3 regions of the Bacillus sp. LR_5 genome follow, and region 1 is predicted to be linked to each of the others. Evidence: riboswitches for the same ligand, from Rfam matches in the RefSeq annotation. Region 1 holds a riboswitch; each other region holds the start of a gene.
The links. Region 1 has a riboswitch for S-adenosylmethionine ahead of RAC86_RS14750 (2-hydroxyacid dehydrogenase). Riboswitches for the same ligand answer to the same signal wherever they lie in the genome.
Positions count from the first base shown of each region.

Region 2: another riboswitch for S-adenosylmethionine. It lies ahead of mtnW (2,3-diketo-5-methylthiopentyl-1-phosphate enolase); the one in region 1 lies ahead of RAC86_RS14750 (2-hydroxyacid dehydrogenase).
Region 3: another riboswitch for S-adenosylmethionine. It lies ahead of RAC86_RS05980 (5-methyltetrahydropteroyltriglutamate--homocysteine S-methyltransferase); the one in region 1 lies ahead of RAC86_RS14750 (2-hydroxyacid dehydrogenase).

Region 1 is NZ_JAVAXX010000061.1:1,970-13,425, reverse strand. Features, by position in the region: gene RAC86_RS14765 (hypothetical protein) at 41-169, shown strand; gene RAC86_RS14760 (hypothetical protein) at 346-639, opposite strand; gene RAC86_RS14755 (molybdopterin oxidoreductase family protein) at 746-2,788, opposite strand; SAM riboswitch class I at 2,937-3,028, shown strand; gene RAC86_RS14750 (2-hydroxyacid dehydrogenase) at 3,122-4,147, shown strand; gene RAC86_RS14745 (FGGY-family carbohydrate kinase) at 4,165-5,628, shown strand; gene RAC86_RS14740 (MFS transporter) at 5,723-6,967, shown strand; gene RAC86_RS14735 (MarR family winged helix-turn-helix transcriptional regulator) at 7,384-7,935, shown strand; partial or broken gene RAC86_RS14730 (ABC transporter ATP-binding protein) at 7,949-8,888, shown strand; gene RAC86_RS14725 (ABC transporter permease) at 8,898-9,644, shown strand; gene RAC86_RS14720 (ABC transporter permease) at 9,638-10,630, shown strand; gene RAC86_RS14715 (GNAT family N-acetyltransferase) at 10,815-11,348, opposite strand; partial or broken gene RAC86_RS14710 (hypothetical protein) at 11,392-11,456, opposite strand, start outside.
Region 2 is NZ_JAVAXX010000380.1:430-4,918, reverse strand. Features, by position in the region: partial or broken gene mtnE (methionine-glutamine aminotransferase) at 1-1,104, shown strand, start outside; SAM riboswitch class I at 1,146-1,246, shown strand; gene mtnW (2,3-diketo-5-methylthiopentyl-1-phosphate enolase) at 1,330-2,547, shown strand; gene mtnX (2-hydroxy-3-keto-5-methylthiopentenyl-1-phosphate phosphatase) at 2,544-3,251, shown strand; gene RAC86_RS35265 (methylthioribulose 1-phosphate dehydratase) at 3,209-3,838, shown strand; gene mtnD (acireductone dioxygenase) at 3,853-4,389, shown strand; gene RAC86_RS35255 (YkvA family protein) at 4,429-4,489, opposite strand, start outside.
Region 3 is NZ_JAVAXX010000017.1:796-7,358, forward strand. Features, by position in the region: gene RAC86_RS05955 (methyltransferase domain-containing protein) at 1-271, shown strand, start outside; gene RAC86_RS05960 (GntP family permease) at 422-1,840, shown strand; gene RAC86_RS05965 (CoA transferase subunit A) at 1,864-2,580, shown strand; gene RAC86_RS05970 (CoA transferase subunit B) at 2,577-3,233, shown strand; gene RAC86_RS05975 (3-hydroxybutyrate dehydrogenase) at 3,250-4,023, shown strand; gene RAC86_RS05980 (5-methyltetrahydropteroyltriglutamate--homocysteine S-methyltransferase) at 4,075-5,211, opposite strand; SAM riboswitch class I at 5,289-5,395, opposite strand; gene RAC86_RS05985 (5-methyltetrahydropteroyltriglutamate--homocysteine S-methyltransferase) at 5,464-6,563, opposite strand, start outside.

The sequences.
Region 1 (11,456 bases):
AGAGTGGCATTCTACGTATCATAAAGGAGAGACATTGAAGATGAATATGGCGAAAGACGGAGATACCATAAAAGTTGTATTTGTGTATCAAAAAAACGAGCAGATTGAAGAAGTGACGCTTAACTCAGCGCAATTGTCTTTTATTAAACTCAAAACAGGTATGGATTGAAACATTCAGCCAGAACCTCAAAATTGAAAACACCGTTTGGTCTTACGGCAATCAGAATGTATCTTTACAAGTTTACTTAAAATAGAATCGATGTTTGAACTGAGAGGATGATCAGCTGACTATACATCTGAACTGAGAAGAGCGTGACAATGAATCTCGCTCTCCTCAGATTTGCTTTATTCACCCTGATGTTTCTCAATTAATGTGAATGTCCATTCTTTTAACATATGTTTCTGTACATATTTTTTTCCGTTTATTTCAATGTATGGAATGTCTGTCATGTCTCCAGCTAACTGTTTTGCCTCAGTTGTCGTTATTCCTAAAAAATGTCCGATGTAAAAGTGAATATCTCGTTCTTTTATAAGAAAGGTATCACTTTTTTCATATGCTTTTGGATGGTTCATTTGCTTTAAGCCTTCACCGATAAAATATCCAGCTAAAGCAACACCGATTCCTAAAAAAACGTCCATATGCATGCCTCCATTATGTCGATTTTATGTTATACGGGCTTGGCATACTCCGGGTTTCATTTTCAACCAAAAAAACTGCCAGAACGTGATTTGGGCGTTTTTTTGTTCATGCTTTTTCAATCTGTACACGTCCTGAAAAAAAGGTGGCGCCGCCGCCCATATCGGACAAGCGGTCTGAGGTAAGCGCGTTTACAAGCTGTTTTTTGCCTGTTTCATCCGCCCATAATCCTTGGCTGACTACGACCCCGGGCAGCACTTGTTCTCCGACTGCAGCGGCCAGCTCGCATTCTCCCCGACCGTTCCAAATTCGTACAGGATCCCCATCAATGATTCCATGTTCTTCAGCATCTTTTGTGTTGATAAAGAGCTTTGGCGTCCTTTCAAGCTTGATGTGCTTTGCATTGTTGGAAAACGTTGAGTTTAAGAAATTATGGTTTGGCCCCGGAACATACATAAACGGATATTCGTTATCGCATGTAAGAGGCGTATGTGTCGGTAAAGCCGGGAAACCGGCTTGTTTCATTTTCTCTGAGTATAATTCTATTTTTCCGCTTGGAGTCGGAAGTTCGCCTGGAAACAGCGGCTTTTCGCGTTTCGCTTTCATAAATGAATGCTTAGTAAGTGAATCGTAATCAATCTCCGCCAAATATGGGTTATCTGGATGGTCAAGCGCCTGGCGGATTAATTCTTCATCTGAATCTTTGAGCTCCTGGTCTGTGAACCCCATTGCTTCAGCCAGTAATCGGAACACCTCAGTGTTAGACTTGCTTTCTCCATATTTCTCAATCACTGGCTGCTGAAGCTGAATGTAATGGTGCCAGTAGGAGGTATAAAAATCAGTATTTTCAAAAGCGGATGTTGCAGGCAGTACAATGTCCGCATATGCAGCCGTTTCCGTTAAAAATAAATCATGAACCACAGTAAACAGGTCTTCCCGCAGCAAGCCCTGTCTGACTTTATTCGCTTCTGGAGCGACAACGGCTGGATTCGTCCCGTAAATAAAAAGAGAACGAATCGGCGGATCGGTTTCCAAAAGCACTTTGCCCAGCTGATTCATATTAAACGATCTCGGTGTGAGCCCCTTCAATAAGTCAGGCCGCTGCAAGGCATTTGTGTTATATTCTAAAATTCCGCTGTTATGCTTAATTGCGCCGCCCCCTGTGTGCAGCCATTGGCCAGTAACCGCCGGAAGACAGGCAATCGTCCGTACAATCATCCCGCCGTTATCGTGGTGTTGAAGTCCGTTTCCGATTCTAATAAAAGCAGGGGAGGTTTCGCCGTACATTCTTGCCAGCTGATACATATCTTCGGTGCTGACACCGGTGATCAGTGATACCTTTTCCGGATCATACTGTTTCACGTGTTCACGGAGCTCTTCATAGCCGACCGTGTATTCAGACAGAAATGCTTCATCATGAAGGTTTTCTTTAAATAAGATGTGCATGATGCCAAGAGCAAGTGCGCTGTCGGTTCCGGGTTTTATGGGAATAAACCAATCTGCAAGACGTCCTGTCTGGTTTTTATGAACATCAATCACGACAATTTTTGCACCTTGTTTTCGTGCTTTTTGGGCGATAGTAATTTGGTGCATATTTGTACTGACCGCGTTGATTCCCCAAAAAATAAATAGTTTCGTATGAATGGTTTCCTCAGGATCAATTCCCGCACTTATACCCATTGTATATTTATAGCCCTCTGATCCTGCTTTGCTGCAAATCGTCCTTTCGAGCTGGCTCGAACCCATGCGGTAAAAGAAGCGGCGGTCCATACCTTCAGCTGTTAATTTCCCCATATTTCCGTAAAAGCTGTACGGAAGTATGCTTTCAGCTCCTTCTTCATCAATCAGCTGTTTCCAGCGGGAGGTAATGGTATCGATTGCCTCTTCCCAAGAAATCGGTTCGAATATCGCTTGGCCTTTCGCACCTGTCCGTTTAAGCGGTGTAGTCAGCCGCTTTTCATCATAGATGCGCTCCGTCATGTTTCGGACTTTGTTGCATATGTTCCCGGCTGTGACAGGATGATCAGGATCACCTTGGACTTTCACAATTTTTCCGTCTTTTTTATGTATTAACAATCCGCACTGATCCGGGCAGTCAAGCGAGCAAACGGATTTAAAAATGCCGTTTTGTTGTGTGGCAAAAGATTTCATGGCCCAGTTCCTCTCTCTAGTTAGATATTTTGTAAGAATTATAACATTTCGGATGATAACGTCAATTCTGAAAAAAAGAGATTGACATCAATCTGAGACTTCTTTATGATAAACGTATTCTTCATTCTGAAAATTACATACTCAACATTTTCTATCCAGAGAGGTGGAGGGACTGGCCCTATGAAACCTCGGCAACATTATTGTGCCAATTCCAGCAAGCGTCAGCTTGAAAGATAGGAAAGCAAGGTTTATACCGGCGTCTGTCTGTAAACAGGGCACGCTTATACATGAATCTCTTTCCATCTTCGGAAAGAGATTTTTTTATGAAAAAATATGATGAAAAGGATGTTTTGCACCATGACGGTTTTGGTTACGGCACCGTACAACGAAGAAGGACGAAAAGAGCTTGAAAACATGTTTGGCTCAGTTACTTATCAATCTTGGAAGGAACAAGGCCGGGCATATCGGGAAGATGAACTCATTCAGCTGCTAAAAGCAACAAATGCGACAGGCTTGATTACTGAGCTTGATCAAGTAACAGACAGCGTATTTGCATCTGTTCCAGAACTTTCATTTGTGGGCGTGTGCAGAGGAATGCCATCCAATGTGGATGTGGCCGCAGCATCAAAAAGAGGTATACCCGTTTTCTATACACCCGGGCGGAATGCACAAGCGGTTGCTGAAATGTTTATCGGTAATGTGATTTCCTTTCTCCGCCATACCAGCTCCTCTAATCAATGGCTGAAGGATGGAAAATGGGACAGCGATTACTTGCAGGCTTATGTCAAATTTAAAGGGAACGAATTAACGGGAAAAACGGTCGGCATGGTTGGGTTCGGCGCGGTTGGTCAAAGGATTGCAAAACTGCTGACAGCGTTTGACTGTAAAGTAAAGTATTACGATCCATACGTACAAGACGATCATCCGCTGTATGAAAAAGTATCTCTCAAAACGGTGTTTTCAGACAGTGATATCGTTTCTGTCCATCTGCCTCGTACTGAGAAAACACTGAGACTTATTGATCGGAAGTATTTTGATCTGATGAAAGAGAGTGCGATTTTCGTCAATACTTCAAGAGCAGTTGTGGTAAACCGTGAAGATCTTTTATCTGTATTAAAAGAACATAAAATCAGAGGAGCGATTTTAGACGTTTTTTATCATGAACCTCCAGAGGAATCAGATTACGAATACATTTCATTGCCTAATGTTCTGGCAACACCGCATCTCGCTGGAGCAACCTTTGAAGTAGAAGATCATCACGTGACGATCCTGAACGAAGCCCTCAAAAAGTGGAAGGTTGGAAAAACTCTTAATATTCCGACACTGTATAACAAAGATGAGCTGAAAACAGAGGTTTAAGAGAGGAGGTTACAGGAATGAAAAAACAAAAAGGCTATCTCGTTTTTGATATCGGCACAGGGAATGCGAGAGTAGCGGTCGTAAGTGTATCGGGCAGCGTTCAAACGGTTGAAAGGGAGGACATCGTGTATGCTACCGAGACGCTTTACCCGGACAGCCGTTATTTTTCTCCTCAGGTGCTGTGGAAGCAAGTGATGAAACTGGCAAAACGTGCGCTTTCTCGTTCAGGTGATATTGACATTATTGGTTTGACATCGACAAGTCAAAGACAGGGGATTGTTCTGATCGATCAAAACGGCGACTCTTTTCTCGGGCTGCCGAACATTGATAATCGTGGCCGTGAGTGGGAGGAGAGTATACCCAATCAGGAAGAGATATACAGCCGCACAGGCCGCCTCCCGACTGCACTTTTTTCTGCGCTCAAGCTTTATGGTTTAAAACAGCGTCAGCCCTTTTTATGGGAAAAGACTGCTAGTTTTACAAGCATCAGTGATTGGGTGACATATCAGCTGAGCGGAATTTTGACATATGAACCATCGCAGGCAACCGAAACCCTGCTGTTTGACGTGAAGCAAAACACTTGGTCAGAAGAGATGTGCGGCATATTCGGCTTTTCACCATCCATCCTTCCGCCTCTTGTAAGAGCGGGAACAGCGATTGGAACGATAACAAATGAATATGCGTCCGAATTAGGCCTTTCTATAACTGCTAAGGTTATAGCAGGGGGTGGTGATACACAACTGGCTGTGAAAAGCACTGGCGCTGCGCTTGAGGACATTGTCATCGTATCAGGGACAACAACGCCAATAACCAAAATTACTGCTGATCATGGCGACACAAAACATAAAGCATGGCTGAACTGCCATACAGATCAAGGACATTGGCTTGTGGAAACGAATCCGGGAATTACCGGCCTGAATTATCAAAAATTAAAACAGATATTTTATCCAAATGAATCGTACGAAGTGATGGAGGAAGAGATTTCTGCCCTTGCTAAAGAAGACAATGCGTGTGTGGCGGCTCTCGGTTCTTACTTATCGGCAGAAAAGAATGCGTTAACGAGAGGCGGATTTCTTTTTGATGCCCCGCTTTCCTCAAATTTAAAGAGAGCACATTTTGTACGTGCGGCACTGCAAGAGATCGCATTTTCGATCAAATGGAACTTTGACATTTTAACAAGGGTTACTCCGTTTGAACGTGACTTTGTTTGGGTGTGCGGAGGAGGATTCCAAAGCAAAGCACTCACTCAATATATCGCGGACCTTCTTCAGAAAAAAATCTATGTCCAAGAGGGATATCATCAGGCATCTGTCGTTGGCGCTGCAGTCATTTGCAATGAAACCTTTCAATTGACGGAAGAGATGTCAGCAAATATCCGGGTGATCGAACCGCAAGACTGTCGGGTCGAACTGGCTTTATATGAGGAATGGAAGCAAACACAGCGTTTTTTTTCAGAGTCAGAAAGCAAAGTGTTGATATAAGTCGGTATGTGCTGCTGTTTTAAGGAATGAACTAATTTTCGGCTTTAACAAGGTAATACGGTAATTGATATCAGCATCTAAGGAGGAGACAGATATGTTAGATAAAATTGGAATACCGAAGCGGCTTGCCTGGGGGTTTTTAGGGGTTGTTTTGTTTATGATGGGAGACGGGCTTGAACAAGGCTGGCTCAGCCCGTTTCTGATCGAAAACGGACTTACGGTTCAGCAATCCGCTTCAATTTTTAGCATTTACGGGATTGCGCTTGCCATAGCTTCCTGGTTTTCAGGTGTATGTCTCGAAGCATTTGGCGCAAAACGGACGATGTTTATGGGGCTGTTGTTTTATGTGATCGGTACAGCTGCCTTTATCGTGTTTGGATTTGAACAGCTGAACCTTCCTGTGATGTATGTGACTTACTTCGTAAAAGGGTTAGGCTACCCGCTTTTTGCTTATTCTTTCTTGACATGGGTCATTTACAGAACACCCCAAAACAAACTGAGCACTGCTGTCGGCTGGTTTTGGATTGCATATTGTCTCGGCATGTTTGTGTTTGGTGCTTGGTACTCAAGCTATGCGATCAAAGCGTTCGGCTATTTGAATACGCTTTGGAGCTCTATATTCTGGGTATGTCTCGGTGCCATCTTCGCATTGTTTATCAATAAAGACCGTTTTGAAAAGAAGAAAAGAAAAAGATCGGAAACAGCCGAGGAACTTTTAAAAGGAGTTACCATTCTTTTTACGAATCCTCGGGTGCTTACAGGCGGAATCATCAGAATCATCAACAGCATTGGTACATATGGTTTCCCAGTTTTTTTACCGATGCACATGGCTCAGCACGGAATTTCAACCAATGTGTGGCTGCAGGTTTGGGGAACGATTTTTCTTGGGAACATTGTGTTTAACCTTATCTTTGGAATTGTCGGCGATAAATTCGGCTGGAAAAATACCGTTATTTGGTTTGGTGGAGTCGGCTGCGGTATTTTCACCGTCCTATTATATTATGCACCTGTTTTCTCCGGCGGAAGTGTAGCGGTTGTCAGCGTGATCGGCTTTATTTGGGGAGGTTTGTTGGCAGGCTATGTACCGATCGGTGCGATTGTGCCGACGGTGGCCGGAAAAGACAAAGGAGCGGCCATGTCTGTGTTGAATTTGGCTGCAGGTTTATCAGCGTTTGTCGGTCCTGCGCTCGCTTGGCTGTTCATCGGTCTCGTCGGTGCGCAAGGCGTCGTCTGGATCTTTGCGGTCCTTTATCTTGCGAGTGCAGTCATGACGAAATGCATTCATATACCTGAGGAAAAAGCAGTACAGGAGGAAACGTCTCCTCAATATGCATCTTAATCAGAAAGCGCCCTGTCTCAGGGCGCTTTTTATCATTTGTTCAGTAATGCAAGGATTTCCGATACGGAATGCTGTACAAATGGCTGATCTGGGCGGGATTTCATCATCACAGTCAGCCCGATGAGAATAAAATAAAGGTCTGCGCCTTTGTTCAGCGTTGATCTTGCTTTTTAACTCGCCTGAACGACGTATCTTGAAGTGGCTTCATAGCGGCTTCCAACGCTTGATCTTCATTGAATTCACGATGACGAGCCATCAACATTACCTCTTTTCGTATCGTTCAGTATGTTATTATTGTATGAATTGTTGAGGAAGCTGTAAAACTTTTCTAAATAAAAATAGACAACATATTGACAATGGAGTGAGAAATGTTATGATAATAAAGACAATATATTGTCTTTTAGGGAGGGAGCATCATGGATTATTCTAAAGAACTGAAAGATTTATTTTTAATGCAGCAGTCTTACGCTACACTTTTTTCCGTCTTAAACAAAATTCAATCACGCGGGGACGATTATTATGAAAGCTTAACGTCAAGACAATTTATGACGATGGTTGCCATACTGCATTTACCGGAAGAAGAAACGACATTCAACAACATTGCAAAAAAATTAGGCACTTCAAAACAAAACATCAACAGGCTTGTCAGCGGCATTGAAAAAAGAGGTTATGTCACCACTGTACCAAGTAAACGCGACAAGCGAGCGGTTAATGTGAAGATTACTGATTCAGGAAAACGTGTCATGGAGGAATGCGGTGAAAAATCGGTGTACTTTATGGCAGATCTATTTAAAGAGTTTTCTACGGAAGAGCTGGAAATATTGTGGGTTTTATTGAAGAAGCTATACAGTTTCGATGGAGAAGAACAGGATGGTTTTGAAGAAAACGCTGCTGATTTTGATATTGAACAAAATCGGGATCATTTGAAAACAAATTTATTGCAGGAATTCGCAAAACGGAGAATGTAAAAAGGAGAAACGTATGAACAACGTGGCGGCAGTAAAAGATTTAAAAATGCAGTACGGAAACAAAACGGCGGTAGATGGGATTTCGTTTGAAGTGAGAGAGGGGGAAGTACTTGGCTTACTAGGTCCAAATGGTGCAGGGAAAAGCACAACCATTCATATGTTATCCGGGGCATTGTCGGCCAGTTCCGGAAACGTTACGATTTTGGGCCATAATGTGAAAAAATGGTCAAAGGAAATGAAGAAAGGCATCGGGATTGTGCCTCAAGATATCGCGATTTATGAGGAAATTTCCGCTGAGAAAAATGTTCGTTTTTTTTGCGAGCCTTTATTCGCTTAAAGGAGAAGAACTGAAAACCCGAGTAAAAGAGGCTTTGGAGCTTGTGCAGCTTTATGACAGGAAAGATGACAAGCCTAAGACGTTTTCTGGCGGGATGAAAAGAAGATTAAACATTGCGTGCGCCATTGCCCATCAGCCGAAACTGATTATCATGGATGAGCCGACAGTAGGAATCGATCCGCAATCCCGGCATCACATTTTGGTATCGATAAAAGAGCTGAAAACAAGAGGCGCGAGCATTATTTACTCAACACACTATATGGAAGAAGCCGAGGCTATTTCAGATCGCATTATCATCATGAATGAAGGAAAAATCATTGCCAATGGAACAAAAGAAGAGCTATATAGAGAAGTGAATAAAGAAATGACATATGCTTTTCAGTTGACGCATGCTCAGCAATTAAATAAAAACTCAATTAGAGGAGTCAAAGGAGTGACAGGAGTTGATTTCTCAGACCGTCAACTAAAAGTTACCGTTCGGCAGAACCAAGATCACCTGAGTGAAATCATAGCAGAATTGGGTGCCCAGGGCTGCGGCATTCTAAGCATGAACAAAAAAGAGGCATCGTTAGAAACGGTATTTTTAGAGCTGACGGGAAGAAATTTAAGAGATTAGGAGAGCAAAATGAGTTTGTTAAAATTGATAACGTTTGATTATATGAATATTGTAAGGAATCCGGTTCTCGTGATCGCCAATACGGCTTTTCCATTCGTTCTCATTCTGGTCATGGGCTTTGTTTCGAAAAACAGCTTTGGAGCGGGCGGTGTCAGTTCGTACGATTATTACGGAGTAAATATGATGATTTTCGCTGCGGCTTTGATCGCTATGACGGCCTCTAATGCGTTTATGGAGGAGAAGGTGAAGAAAGCAAACATCCGCATTGTGTATGCGCCGGTTTCGACCACTAGTATTTATCTTTCTAAATTACTATCAACTTGGATATTCAGTGTCATCATGTACAGTGTGAATGTGTTGATTGCCCAAACGATTTTTCATTTGAACTTTGGAGGACAGGAACTCCCGTATTTCATGCTCTTATTGTATGTATTTTTATTTTTCGGCTGCTGTTTTGGCACAATGTTCTGCTGTTTGTTCAAAAATGAAGAACAGGCGAACGGGATCATGCAAATTCCGATAGCTTCTTTTGTTTTCTTTGGCGGTGTATTTTTCGGGATTCACAGATTTGGAGATACCATCAATAACATATCGCTTCTTTCTCCGGTTAAATGGGTAACAGAATGTTCATATCGCCTCATTTATGATCACGATTTCAGTATGCTGCTGCCTGTTATGTCAGGACTATTATTGGCTTCAATCATTTGTATTGCCGTTTCGCATGTTGTATTTAAGCCGGAGGGATATGTATGCTGAGTTTATTCCGAAACAGGTGGGAGCGAATCCTGTCCAAAAAAGCCATTATCATCATTGCAGTGATCATTATCCCTCTGATGATCGGCGTTGCGATTATGTTTTCCGGGAAGCCGGTTTTCAAAGAAACAATCGCTTTTGTTACAGAACAGGACGACGTGCAACATATGCCGAGTGATTCTGCATTTAGAGTGGTAACGGTACATCAGAAGCCGAAGTTTTCTGATCTGGTGTTAGGGAAATATGCAGCCATCGTAGAAAAAAATCAACGTGATTACAAAGTGACCACGTTGAAAAGTAAAGCGGATCAAAAAATGATCCAGCAATTTTTTGAGACTGGAAAAATGCCAGGCAGCTACCGGGGAGAGGACGAATTAAGGACTGAACGGGGAAGGGGAACGAATATAGTAGGCTTTATCGTGATGCTTGTATTGATGCAAGGTGTGGCATTGACTGCGTTATATCCAGAAGACCGGATGCTCAAAACCTTCAGAAGGATTTTAGTGTCTCCCGTGCATGTGGGGAAATATTTGTTTGTTCAGTTTATCTTTACGTTTTTATGTTTATACATACCCACTTACTTGGCCATCGTGATTACACATGTACTCTTTCATGCTGAAATTGGTTTCCGTTTGGATATTCTTGCTGGGTTACTGTGTGTTCTTACAGTGCTTGCAACAGCATTCGCTATCTTTATGGCTTCTGTGATGGATCGCAACATCAGTTTGATGACGAGCGGTATCAGTGTGATCACGTGTGTATTGTCAGGCTGTTTTATTTCTTTTGCTCCACATCATCCATTATTGAATGCCCTTTGTGCGATACTGCCGCAAAAAGCGTATATGACTTTCATTCACGGGGTAGAAATGGGCCATTCAATGTGGGAATACAAAACTCAGGTTGTCTATATTTTGATGTGGTCGGCTGTGTTTTGTTTCCTTGGGGGTTTTATCACAAGAAGAAGGACCAATAAAGGGATTTATGAATAGAGGAAAAAGACATGAGATGCATAGACCACTATGCATCTTTTTTATTTTTGTAAGTTATATGAGCATAAGAGGTGAAAATCTTGAAGGAAGTGATCAAGAATCAAGATGTCATAGCTGGTACAGGTCCTGAATCGGACATTTAAAGGGAAGGGATGTACATACAGATCGAGAGAATGCCATCCGTTCATTCTCTTGATTTTAAAATAGAATACACATTTGTATCATAAGGGACTCCATTTTGATACATGTACTGTCTTAAGACCCCTTCTTTTTGGAATCCCATTTTTACGAGCAGGCGATTTGATGCTTCATTTTCGGTAAATACAACTGCGCCAATACGCGTCAGTCCAAGGGCAGAAAATCCGTAGGATAAAACCTTTGAAATGGCTTCTAATGCAAATCCGTTTCGCCAATGCGCCGGGATGATTTCATAACCGATCTCTGCACGCCTATGATTTTGAGCCAAAGCATGAAATCCGATTGTTCCGATTAGTTCTTTGGTGTCTCTTCTTTCAATTCCCCACCGTATCCCGCGTTTTTCTTGATAAAGGCCGGCAAACGATTGAACCATTGACATGGCCTCTTCTATAGATCCCATGTTTTCAATTCCGTAATGGCGTGTCACCTCATGGTTTGAAAAACAAGCAAAAATGGCTTCTGCATCTTGATCTTTGATTTGTCTAAGTGTAAGCCGATCCGTTTCTAATACAGGAAACATTCCACCACTCCCCAAGTTTGTGTTTTCGTTTATCATATCCCTTTTATTTCCTCTTTTCTATAGTGAATTCAAACCTGAGGAAGCAAAGGAACGAATTTGTCTTTCTAG
Region 2 (4,489 bases), on a different contig from region 1:
GGACACGACGTCATCAATCTCGGACAGGGAAATCCGGATCAGCCGACTCCGGAACATATCGTCGAGGAAATGAAACGAGCCGTTGCGGATCCTGAAAATCATAAATACTCGACTTTTCGCGGCTCATATAGTCTGAAATCAGCCGCAGCAGCATTTTATAAACGAGAATACGGCATCGATCTTGACCCGGAAACTGAAGTCGCTGTATTATTCGGCGGGAAAGCCGGTCTGGTCGAGCTCCCGCAATGCTTGTTGAATCCGGGTGATACGATTTTAGTTCCGGATCCGGGCTATCCTGATTACTGGTCAGGTGTCACACTCGCGAAAGCGAAGATGGAAATGATGCCGCTCGTAAAGGACAGGGCGTTTCTTCCTGATTACAGCAGCATCGCGGCTGAAGTAAGGGAACAGGCGAAATTGATGTATTTGAATTATCCGAATAATCCGACGGGAGCTGTTGCTACCTCCGAGTTTTTTGAAGAAACCGTGAGTTTTGCGAAAGAAAACGGGATCTGTGTCGTTCATGATTTTGCTTACGGCGCTGTAGGATTTGACGGCTGCAAGCCGTTAAGCTTTTTGCAGACTGAAGGTGCGAAGGATATCGGAATTGAAATTTATACGCTGTCAAAAACGTATAACATGGCAGGGTGGCGGGTCGGTTTTGCTGTCGGAAACGCTTCGGTCATTGAAGCGATCAATCTTTATCAAGACCATATGTTTGTCAGTCTTTTCAGAGCGACTCAGGAGGCTGCAGCGGCGGCACTGCTAGCTGATCAGACGTGTGTGGCGGAGCAAAATGCCCGATATGAGAGCAGGCGAAACGCTTGGATTGCGGCATGCCGGGAAATCGGCTGGGATGTGACAGCTCCGGCAGGTTCATTTTTTGCATGGCTGCCTGTGCCTGAAGGCTATACTTCCGAGCAGTTCTCAGACCTTTTGCTGGAAAAAGCGAATGTGGCGGTTGCGGCTGGAAACGGCTTCGGTGAATATGGCGAGGGCTACGTCAGAGTCGGACTGCTGACAAGTGAAGAAAGACTCAAAGAAGCCGCTTATCGAATTGGGAAACTGAACCTGTTTACCCAAAAAAGCATTGACAAGATCTGATAACGATGGGATAATTCAAAATAATTTATAAAATCTATATTTTCTTATCAAGAGCAGGCAGAGGGACGAGCCCGATGAAGCCCGGCAACCGACTTATAAAGCACGGTGCTAATTCTTGCAGCTGGCGGCTGAGAGATAAGATTCGGACGAGAAACGAAACCTCTTTAGACGCGATTGCTGTTTGAAGAGGTTTTTTTATATGGATGAAATGAAAGGAGCTCTGGCATGAGTGAGTTATTAGCAACATATCTCCTGACCGAACCGGGAGCCGATACAGAGAAAAAAGCAGAACAAATCGCAACAGGATTGACAGTAGGCTCATGGACAGATCTGCCCCTTGTAAAACAGGAGCAAATGCAAAAGCACAAGGGGCGGGTGATAAAGGTCGAGGAAAGAGAGGGAACTCCTGCATCAGGGAAACAAGCGGTGATCACAATTGCCTATCCTGAAATCAATTTCTCTCAGGATATTCCGGCTTTGCTGACAACAGTGTTTGGCAAGCTGTCGCTGGACGGAAAAATCAAATTACTCGATCTTCACTTCTCTGAAGCATTTAAGCGCACGCTGCCGGGACCGAAGTTTGGCGTATACGGCATCCGGAAGCTGCTGGGAGAGTTTGAGAGACCGCTGTTAATGAGCATTTTTAAAGGGGTTATCGGAAGGGATCTGAGTGATATTAAAGAACAGCTCAGGCAGCAGGCGCTTGGCGGAGTTGATTTGATTAAGGACGATGAAATTTTCTTTGAGACAGGTCTGGCGCCTTTTGAAACAAGAATTACAGAAGGAAAGCAAATATTGAAAGAAACGTATGAGCAAACCGGGCATAAAACGCTGTATGCGGTCAATTTGACTGGACGTACGGCTGATCTGAAAGACAAAGCGAGACGCGCTGCCGAATTAGGAGCAGATGCGCTTTTGTTTAATGTCTTCGCTTACGGCTTGGACGTCATGCAAAGCCTAGCGGAAGATCCCGAAATCGCAATCCCGATTATGGCACATCCAGCTGTCAGCGGGGCGTTTACGTCTTCTCCGTTCTACGGATTTTCTCATGCTCTTTTGCTCGGAAAATTGAACCGGTATTGCGGTGCTGACTTCAGTCTCTTCCCATCTCCATACGGTTCGGTTGCGCTTCCAAAAGAAGATGCGCTGGCGATTCACGAAGAATGTGTAAGAGAGGATGCCTTTAACCAAACATTTGCCGTTCCGTCAGCAGGCATTCATCCCGGTATGGTTCCGCTTTTAATGCGGGATTTCGGCATAGATCATATTATTAACGCCGGGGGAGGCGTACACGGACATCCGAACGGCGCCCAAGGCGGGGGCAAAGCGTTCAGAGCCATAATTGATGCGGTCTTAGAAGCCCAGCCGATTGATGAAAAAGCCGAACAATGCAAGGATCTAAAGCTTGCCCTTGATAAATGGGGAAAGGTTGAAGCTGTATGACGACTCGAAAGCCTTTAATTATTTGTGATTTTGACGGAACCATCACGATGAACGACAACATTATAAGCATCATGAAAACATTTGCTCCGCCGGAGTGGACGGCATTAAAAGACGGCGTGCTGTCCAAAACGCTGTCGATCAAGGAAGGTGTCGGACGGATGTTCGGCCTTCTGCCAAGCAGTTTAAAAGAAGAGATTACAAGATTTGTATTGGAAGATGCAAAAATCAGGGAAGGCTTTCGGGAATTTGTAGCGTTTGTCAAGGAGCATGAGATTCCGTTTTATGTCGTAAGTGGAGGAATGGACTTTTTTGTATATCCATTGCTTGAAGGCATTGTGGAGAAAGACCATATTTATTGCAACCATGCTTCATTTGACAATGACTATATTCAAATTGGCTGGCCTCATTCGTGCAAAGGGACTTGCAGCAATCAATGCGGGTGCTGCAAGCCGTCAGTGATACATGAACTCGCTGAACCGAACCAATATATCATCATGATCGGTGATTCGGTTACAGATGTAGAGGCAGCAAAGCTGTCTGATCTTTGTTTTGCAAGGGATTATTTATTAAACGAATGCCGGGAGCAGAATCTGAATCATCTCCCGTATCAAGATTTTTATGAGATAAGAAAAGATATTGAGAATGTAACGGAGGTACAGGAATGGCTGCAAAACAAGAACGCTGGAGAGAACTCGCTGAAGTAAAACGGGAATTGGCTGAACGAGATTGGTTTCCGGCGACTAGCGGCAATCTGTCTATTAAAGTTTCTGATGAGCCTTTAACATTTCTCGTCACTGCAAGCGGAAAAGATAAACGCAAAGAGACGGGCGAAGATTTTCTGCTGGTGGATCAGTATGGAGAGCCTGCCGAAAGCGGGCATTCTCTGAAACCGTCAGCGGAAACGCTTTTGCACACACATTTGTACAATAAAACCAATGCCGGATGCTGCCTGCATGTCCATACGGTAAACAATAATGTGATCTCAGAGCTATACGGAGATCAAAAGAAAATCACATTCAGAGGCCAGGAAATAATAAAAGCGCTCGGCCTGTGGGAAGAGAATGCAGAAGTGACCATTCCGATCATTAAAAATCCGGCTCATATTCCGACGCTCGCGGCACTGTTTGCCGAAGAGATTTCAGAAGATTCAGGAGCTGTTCTGATCCGAAATCACGGTATTACCGCTTGGGGAAGAACAGCATTTGAAGCAAAAAGAGTGCTTGAAGCATATGAATTTTTGTTCAGCTACCATTTGAAATTGAAAACACTCCAGCACCAGCTGGTTAAATAAAAGGAGGAACTGAAATGGCAACAATTCGAATTCATGATGAGGCAAATACAACGATTGAAAATCAAGAGGAAGTAGCAAGCTTTCTGGACAGTCAAGAGGTTATTTATGAGCAATGGGATATCGCGAAGCTCCCGGAACAGCTTTCAGAGAAATATGATCTGACAGAAGAAGATAAACAGCAAATCCTTGATACCTTTGAAACTGAAATTAAAGATATCTCAGCCCGCCGCGGCTACAAAGCACAGGATGTTATTTCTTTGTCAGATAGCAATCCGAAACTTGATGAACTGCTTGAGAACTTTAAAAGAGAGCATCACCACACAGACGATGAGGTCCGTTTTATCGTAAGCGGACACGGCATTTTTGTCATTCAGGGCAAGGATGGCACGTTTTTTGATGTCCGTTTAAACCCTGGAGATTTAATCTCCGTGCCTGAAAATATCCGCCATTATTTCACACTTCAGGAGGATCGCAAAGTTGTCGCGGTGAGAATCTTTGTCACAACAGAAGGCTGGGTTCCAATTTATGAAAAAGACAGCGTGAATCAATAAGCAGGAAAAGCCCCGTTTGAAGAACGGGGCTTTTTATATTTATTGCAAACGCCACTTTTCATATTGTGACATTTCTTTTTTAATCAGCATCCAAATCAAA
Region 3 (6,563 bases), on a different contig from region 1:
TTTAATAGAATTAAGGCAATTTTTATATACTGATTCACCAAGGCGTACGTATTCCAATATGGCAGCTGTTGAGCGTTTTACAGCGAATGTTGAACACAGCCATCATGTGAGGCTGCGTTATGTCAAAACGCTTGACCGCCAAGCGATACATTGGCTGCTCCAGATGACGCCGCTCGCTTGGTCTGCGCCGGAAGACAGAGTCAGGCTGCTGAAAGAGATGAAATCAGCCGATATTACGGTTGATGTTGATATCTTAATAGGAATGAAATGAATGGCAGAGGAAAGCTCCGAAAAAAGGAGCTTTCCTTTTTTAATCGGAATAGTTGGCCCCCGCTTCCCGTACATATGGAAAGGGGACGGGAACGGTCGATGCGGAGAGTCTTTGTAAACGCTTTCCTATCCGTGGAAATGGGGGATGTGTGTGGAACTGATCATCATTCTATTGGCGTTAGGCTTGCTGATGTTTACGGCGTATCGGGGATTTTCTGTCATTTTATTTGCGCCGATTTGCGCGTTATTTGCGGTGCTGCTGACAGATCCAAGCCATGTGCTTCCTTTTTTCTCATCGATTTTTATGGAGAAGATGGTGGGTTTTATTAAGCTGTATTTCCCGGTATTTTTACTCGGTGCGATTTTTGGAAAAGTCGTTGAAATGTCCGGGCTTGCGGCATCGATTGCGAAAACGATTGTCAGGCTTGTCGGGGCAAAAAGAGCGATACTTGCCATTGTGCTGATGGGCGCTATCTTGACGTACAGCGGCGTCAGCCTATTTGTTGTCGTGTTTGCCGTGTATCCGTTTGCGAAAAATCTGTTCCGAGAAGCTAACATACCGAAACGCCTCATCCCGGGAACGATTGCTTTAGGGGCTTTTACATTTACAATGGACGCACTTCCGGGGACGCCGCAAATTCAAAATGTCATCCCGACGACGTTTTTCAAAACAGACATTTATGCCGCTCCTTGGCTTGGCTTGTTCGGCGCAGTGATTGTGCTGGCAGCGGGCATGATGTATTTGGAATCGAGGCGAAAAAAAGCGCAGACATCCGGCGAAGGCTACGGCGGTTTTGATTCGGAGAATACTGCTGCTTTTGAATCGCCTGAGTTCACGGCCGAACCGGACAAAAGCCCGGTGCAGCATGCGCTTGCCTTTGTCCCGCTTATACTCGTAGGTGCAGTGAATAAATGTTTCACCATATACCTTCCAAAGTGGTATCCGAATGGATTTGATTTTTCATCGATCGGATTAAAGGAGTTCGGCAAGCTCGATATTTCTTCAGCGGCTGCTATTTGGTCGGTGGAGCTCGCTCTGGTGATTGGCATCATTACAACGATTTTATTTGATTGGAGAAGGGTGTTTGCCCAAATGAAGGAAGGGCTGAATGAAGGGATCGGCGGTGCCTTGCTGGCATCTATGAATACGGGTGCCGAGTATGGTTTCGGCGGCGTTATCGCCGCGCTGCCGGGGTTTCACAAGCTGAGCAGCGGAATCTCGCACACCTTTACCGATCCGCTTGTGAACGGGGCCGTCACGACAACTGCACTGGCGGGGATCACCGGGTCGGCTTCAGGTGGTATGGGCATAGCACTAAGCGCGATGTCCGATCAATACTTGCAGGCGATTCAGGCTTACAACATTCCGCCGGAAGTGATGCATCGAGTCATATCGATGGCATCAGGCGGCATGGATACGCTGCCGCATAATGGCGCTGTCATCACGCTTCTGGCCGTGACAGGACTGACTCACCGGCAATCGTATCGGGATATTTTTGCAATCACGCTCATTAAAACGGCTGCCGTATTTGCTGTGATCGCGATTTACAGCCTGACCGGTCTAGTGTAAGAGAAAACGAAAGGGGCATCAATATGGGAAAAGTACTGTCATCAAGTAAGGAAGCTGCGGAACTGATTCATGATGGAGATACACTGATCGCAGGAGGATTCGGGCTGTGCGGCATTCCTGAACAGCTCATTTTGTCGATAAGAGATCAGGGGGTAAAGGATTTAACCGTTGTCAGCAACAATTGCGGAGTTGATGACTGGGGGCTTGGTTTGCTTTTGGCTAACAGGCAAATCAAGAAAATGATCGCATCCTATGTCGGTGAAAATAAAATTTTTGAGCGGCAGTTTTTAAGCGGAGAGCTTGAGGTTGAACTTGTTCCCCAAGGAACGCTCGCTGAGAGAATTCGTGCAGGCGGCGCGGGCATACCGGGATTTTACACGGCGACAGGCGTTGGTACTTCAATAGCAGAGGGAAAAGAACATAAAACGTTCGGCGGCCGGACATATGTACTGGAGCGAGGCATCACCGGCGACGTGGCGATTGTCAAAGCGTGGAAAGCGGACACCATGGGGAATTTGGTTTTTCGGAAAACGGCGAGAAATTTCAATCCCGTTGCCGCCATGGCAGGGAAGATTACGATTGCCGAGGCAGAAGAAATCGTGGAAGCGGGAGAGCTCGATCCAGATCATATCCATACGCCGGGAATTTACGTACAGCATGTGGTGCTTGGCGCGAGCCATGAAAAACGGATTGAAAAGCGAACAGTCCGACAAGCGGCGGGAAAGGGTGAGGCGAAATGAAAGAAGCGAGAAAACGAATGGTCAAACGGGCTGTACAAGAAATCAAGGATGGCATGAACGTCAATCTTGGGATTGGAATGCCAACGCTTGTCGCAAATGAGATACCCGATGGCGTTCACGTCATGCTTCAGTCAGAAAACGGCTTGCTCGGGATCGGTCCGTATCCTGTGGAAGGAACGGAAGATGCGGATTTGATCAATGCAGGAAAGGAAACAATCACTGAAGTGACGGGGGCTTCCTATTTTGACAGCGCTGAGTCATTCGCAATGATAAGAGGCGGGCATATCGATTTGGCTATCCTCGGCGGCATGGAAGTTTCTGAGCAGGGCGATTTGGCCAATTGGATGATCCCAGGGAAAATGGTAAAAGGGATGGGCGGCGCCATGGATCTCGTCAACGGGGCGAAACGGATCGTTGTCATCATGGAACATGTCAATAAACATGGCGAGTCAAAGGTGAAAAAAACATGCTCGCTTCCGCTGACAGGCCAGAAAGTCGTACACAGGCTGATTACGGATTTGGCTGTTTTTGATTTTGATAACGGCCGCATGACACTGACGGAGCTTCAGGAAGGTGTCACAATTGAAGAGGTTTATGAAAAAACAGAAGCCGCTTTCGCTGTAAGCCAGTCTGTGATCAAACAAAATTCTTAATGGGAAGGTGTTTGACATGAAAAAACAAGTCGCCTTGGTGACTGGGGCAGCCGGCGGAATCGGATTCGAAATCGCGAGGGAATTCGCCCGTGAAGGCGCTAGCGTCATCGTTTCGGACCTTCATCAGGAAGCATGCGAAAAGACCGCTTCCAAGCTTGCAGAAGAAGGTTTTGACGCAGCAGCCATTCCGTGTGATGTGACAAAGGAAGCGCAAGTCGCTGATACGGTAAACGCCATCCAAAAACGATACGGCCGCTTGGATATTTTGGTGAACAATGCCGGTATTCAGCACGTCGCCCCGATTGAAGAGTTTCCGACAGAAACCTTTGAACAGCTGATCAAGGTTATGCTGACGGCGCCCTTCATCGCGATGAAGCATGTTTTTCCGATCATGAAAAAACAGCGATTTGGCAGAATTATTAATATCGCATCTGTTAATGGTTTAGTCGGCTTTGCGGGGAAATCCGCTTATAATAGCGCCAAGCACGGCGTCATTGGACTGACAAAGGTCGGGGCGCTGGAAGGCGCGCCCCACGGCATTACAGTCAACGCGCTCTGTCCGGGTTATGTCGATACACAGCTTGTCCGCAATCAGCTGAGCGATCTTTCGAAAACGAGAAATGTCCCTTACGACTCCGTGCTTGAACAGGTCATTTTTCCGCTTGTGCCGCAAAAACGATTGCTTTCCGTCAAGGAAATCGCGGATTATGCGGTGTTTTTGGCAAGCGAGAAAGCGAAGGGTGTCACCGGGCAGGCTGTCGTCCTTGATGGAGGCTATACCGCTCAATGACATAAAAAACACACTTGCTCCGCCAGGGAATCAAGTGTGTTTTTTCTTTGCTTATTTCCAAACATCGTTAGCGATCTCAACCACATGGCGCAGCTTCGCCCATTGCTGTTCTTCAGTCAGCTTGTTGCCTTCCTCAGTTGAAGCGAATCCGCATTGAGGGCTGAGGCAAAGCTGGTCTAAGCTCACATAGCGGGACGCTTCTTCGATACGGCGTTTTACATCGTCTGGATGTTCAAGCTCACCGAATTTAGATGTCACTAAGCCAAGGACAAGCTGAAGATCAGAGCGCTTCACATAACGGAGTGGTTCAAATCCGCCTGAGCGTGAATCATCATACTCTAGGAAAAGCCCGTCCAGGTTCAAGCCGTCAAAAATGGTTTCGGCTGCTGCGTCATAGCCGCCTTCCGCTGTCCAAGTGGACTGGAAGTTGCCGCGGCAAATGTGCATTGTTACGGTCAAGTCATCCGGACGGTCTGCAATCGCGTCGTTAATGGATTTCGCAAATAGCTGGCGAAGCTCGTCAGGCGTTGTTCCGAACGCTTCGATTTGTTTTAAGCCTTTTTCAGATAAGAAAACAGCCCATGCTGTATCATCAAGCTGGAGGTAGCGGCAGCCTCTGTCATAAAACGCTTGAATCGCTTTTTTATATGCTTTGGATACATCGTGCTGGAAAAGGTGATAGTCGTTTTTGTATGCATCCTTTTCCAGCTTTCCGCGGAAAAACAGCATATTCGGGCTTGGGATTGTCATCTTTGGCGTCGCGTCACCGGCAATGCTATGGAGAAAGGAGTAATCTTCAAGCATTGGGTGAGTTGAAAAGTCGATATCACCGGTCACTTTTATGCCGCGTGCTTTTGTCTGTACGTTATGGAATTGAATGCCCTGCTCAGGAGTAAACGGCTCAACGCCATCTAAGTTTTCAAGGAAATCAAAGTGCCACCACGCTCTGCGGAATTCACCGTCTGTCACGACGTTCAGGCCGGTTTCCTTCTGTTTTTCCACAATGCGGGTGATTTCATCGTTTTCGATTTGGCGAAGCTGCTCAGCCGTAATCTCGCCGGCCGCTTTTTGCAGCCGCGCTTTTTTAACGGGCTCAGATCTCAGCAGGCTTCCGACTTGATCCGCGCGAAACGGCGGTTTTTTTCTTTGAAGTGATTTTTGTTCTGCGGGTGTTGTTTGTTGTGGCATGTTGTCCATTCCTTCTTTCCATTCGAATATAAAAAAGCTCTTCCTTTGGATAAGGAAGAGCTTGTGTGACAATCTCAACCTTATCTTCAAGAGCAATCATTGCTCTAAAGGATTTAGCACCATTCTGTTAAACAGCGGTTGCCGGGTATCGCAGGGCCAGTCCCTCCACCTCTCTTGATAAGGAAAACCTTTTTATGAAATTTTCTGATAGTATCTATTATTCACACATTTTATGTTTCTGTCAATGATAGATTATCTCCACACATCGTTGGCGATGTCGATCACATGGCGCAGCTTCGCCCATTGCTGCTCCTCTGTCAAAAGATTGCCTTCTTCTGTAGAGGCGAAACCGCACTGCGGGCTGAGGCACAGCTGATCCAGGCTGACAAAGCGCGCCGCTTCATTGATTCGGCGCTTCACATCCTCAGGATTTTCAAGCTCGCCGTATTTCGATGTAATCAAACCGAGTACAATTTGCAGATCCTTGCGTTTCACGAAACGGAGCGGATCAAAGTTACCGGAGCGGTCATCATCGTATTCCAAGAACAGGCCGTCCAAATGTAAGCCATCCAAAATCGTTTCCGCTACAGCGTCATAGCCTCCTGATGCCGCCCAAGTTGAACGGAAGTTGCCGCGGCAAATGTGCATCGTGATTGCTAAATCATCAGGCCGGTCTGCCACTGCATCGTTAATCGTTTTGGCGAATAAGGCAGGCAATGTTTCTGGATCGCCCCCAAGCGCTCGGACGACCTCTCTGCCTTTTTCCTCAAAGAAGAGAGACCATGACGTATCATCAAGCTGAAGATAGCGGCATCCAGCGTCATAGAAGGCTTTGATTGCTTTTTTGTACGCTTGGGCCAGATCATGAAAGTATTCCTCTTGGTCGTCATAAATCCCTTTATCGGCTTTTTCACCGAAAAACAGCATATTCGGGCTCGGAATCGTCAGCTTTGGTGTCGCGTCACCGGCAGTCTCATGTAAAAATTGATAATCGGCAAGCGCGGGGTGGCTCGTAAAATCGAGTTTTCCCGTCACTTTGATGCTGCGTGCTTTTGTTTTCGCATGATGGAACTGAATCCCTTCAGCCGGGATGAACGGTTCCACGCCGTCAAGCCCTTCCAGGAAATCATAATGCCACCAGGAACGTCGGAATTCCCCGTCTGTTACCACATCGAGACCGATTTCTTTTTGTTTTTCCACAATGCGGGTGATCTCTTGATTTTCGATATCACGAAGCTGTTCCGCAGTGATCTCGCCAGCCGCTTTTTTTTGCCGGGCTTCTTTCACCGGAGCAGATCGCAGTAAACTGCCGACATGATCGGCACGGAAAGGAGCTTTGATTTGTTTTTCTG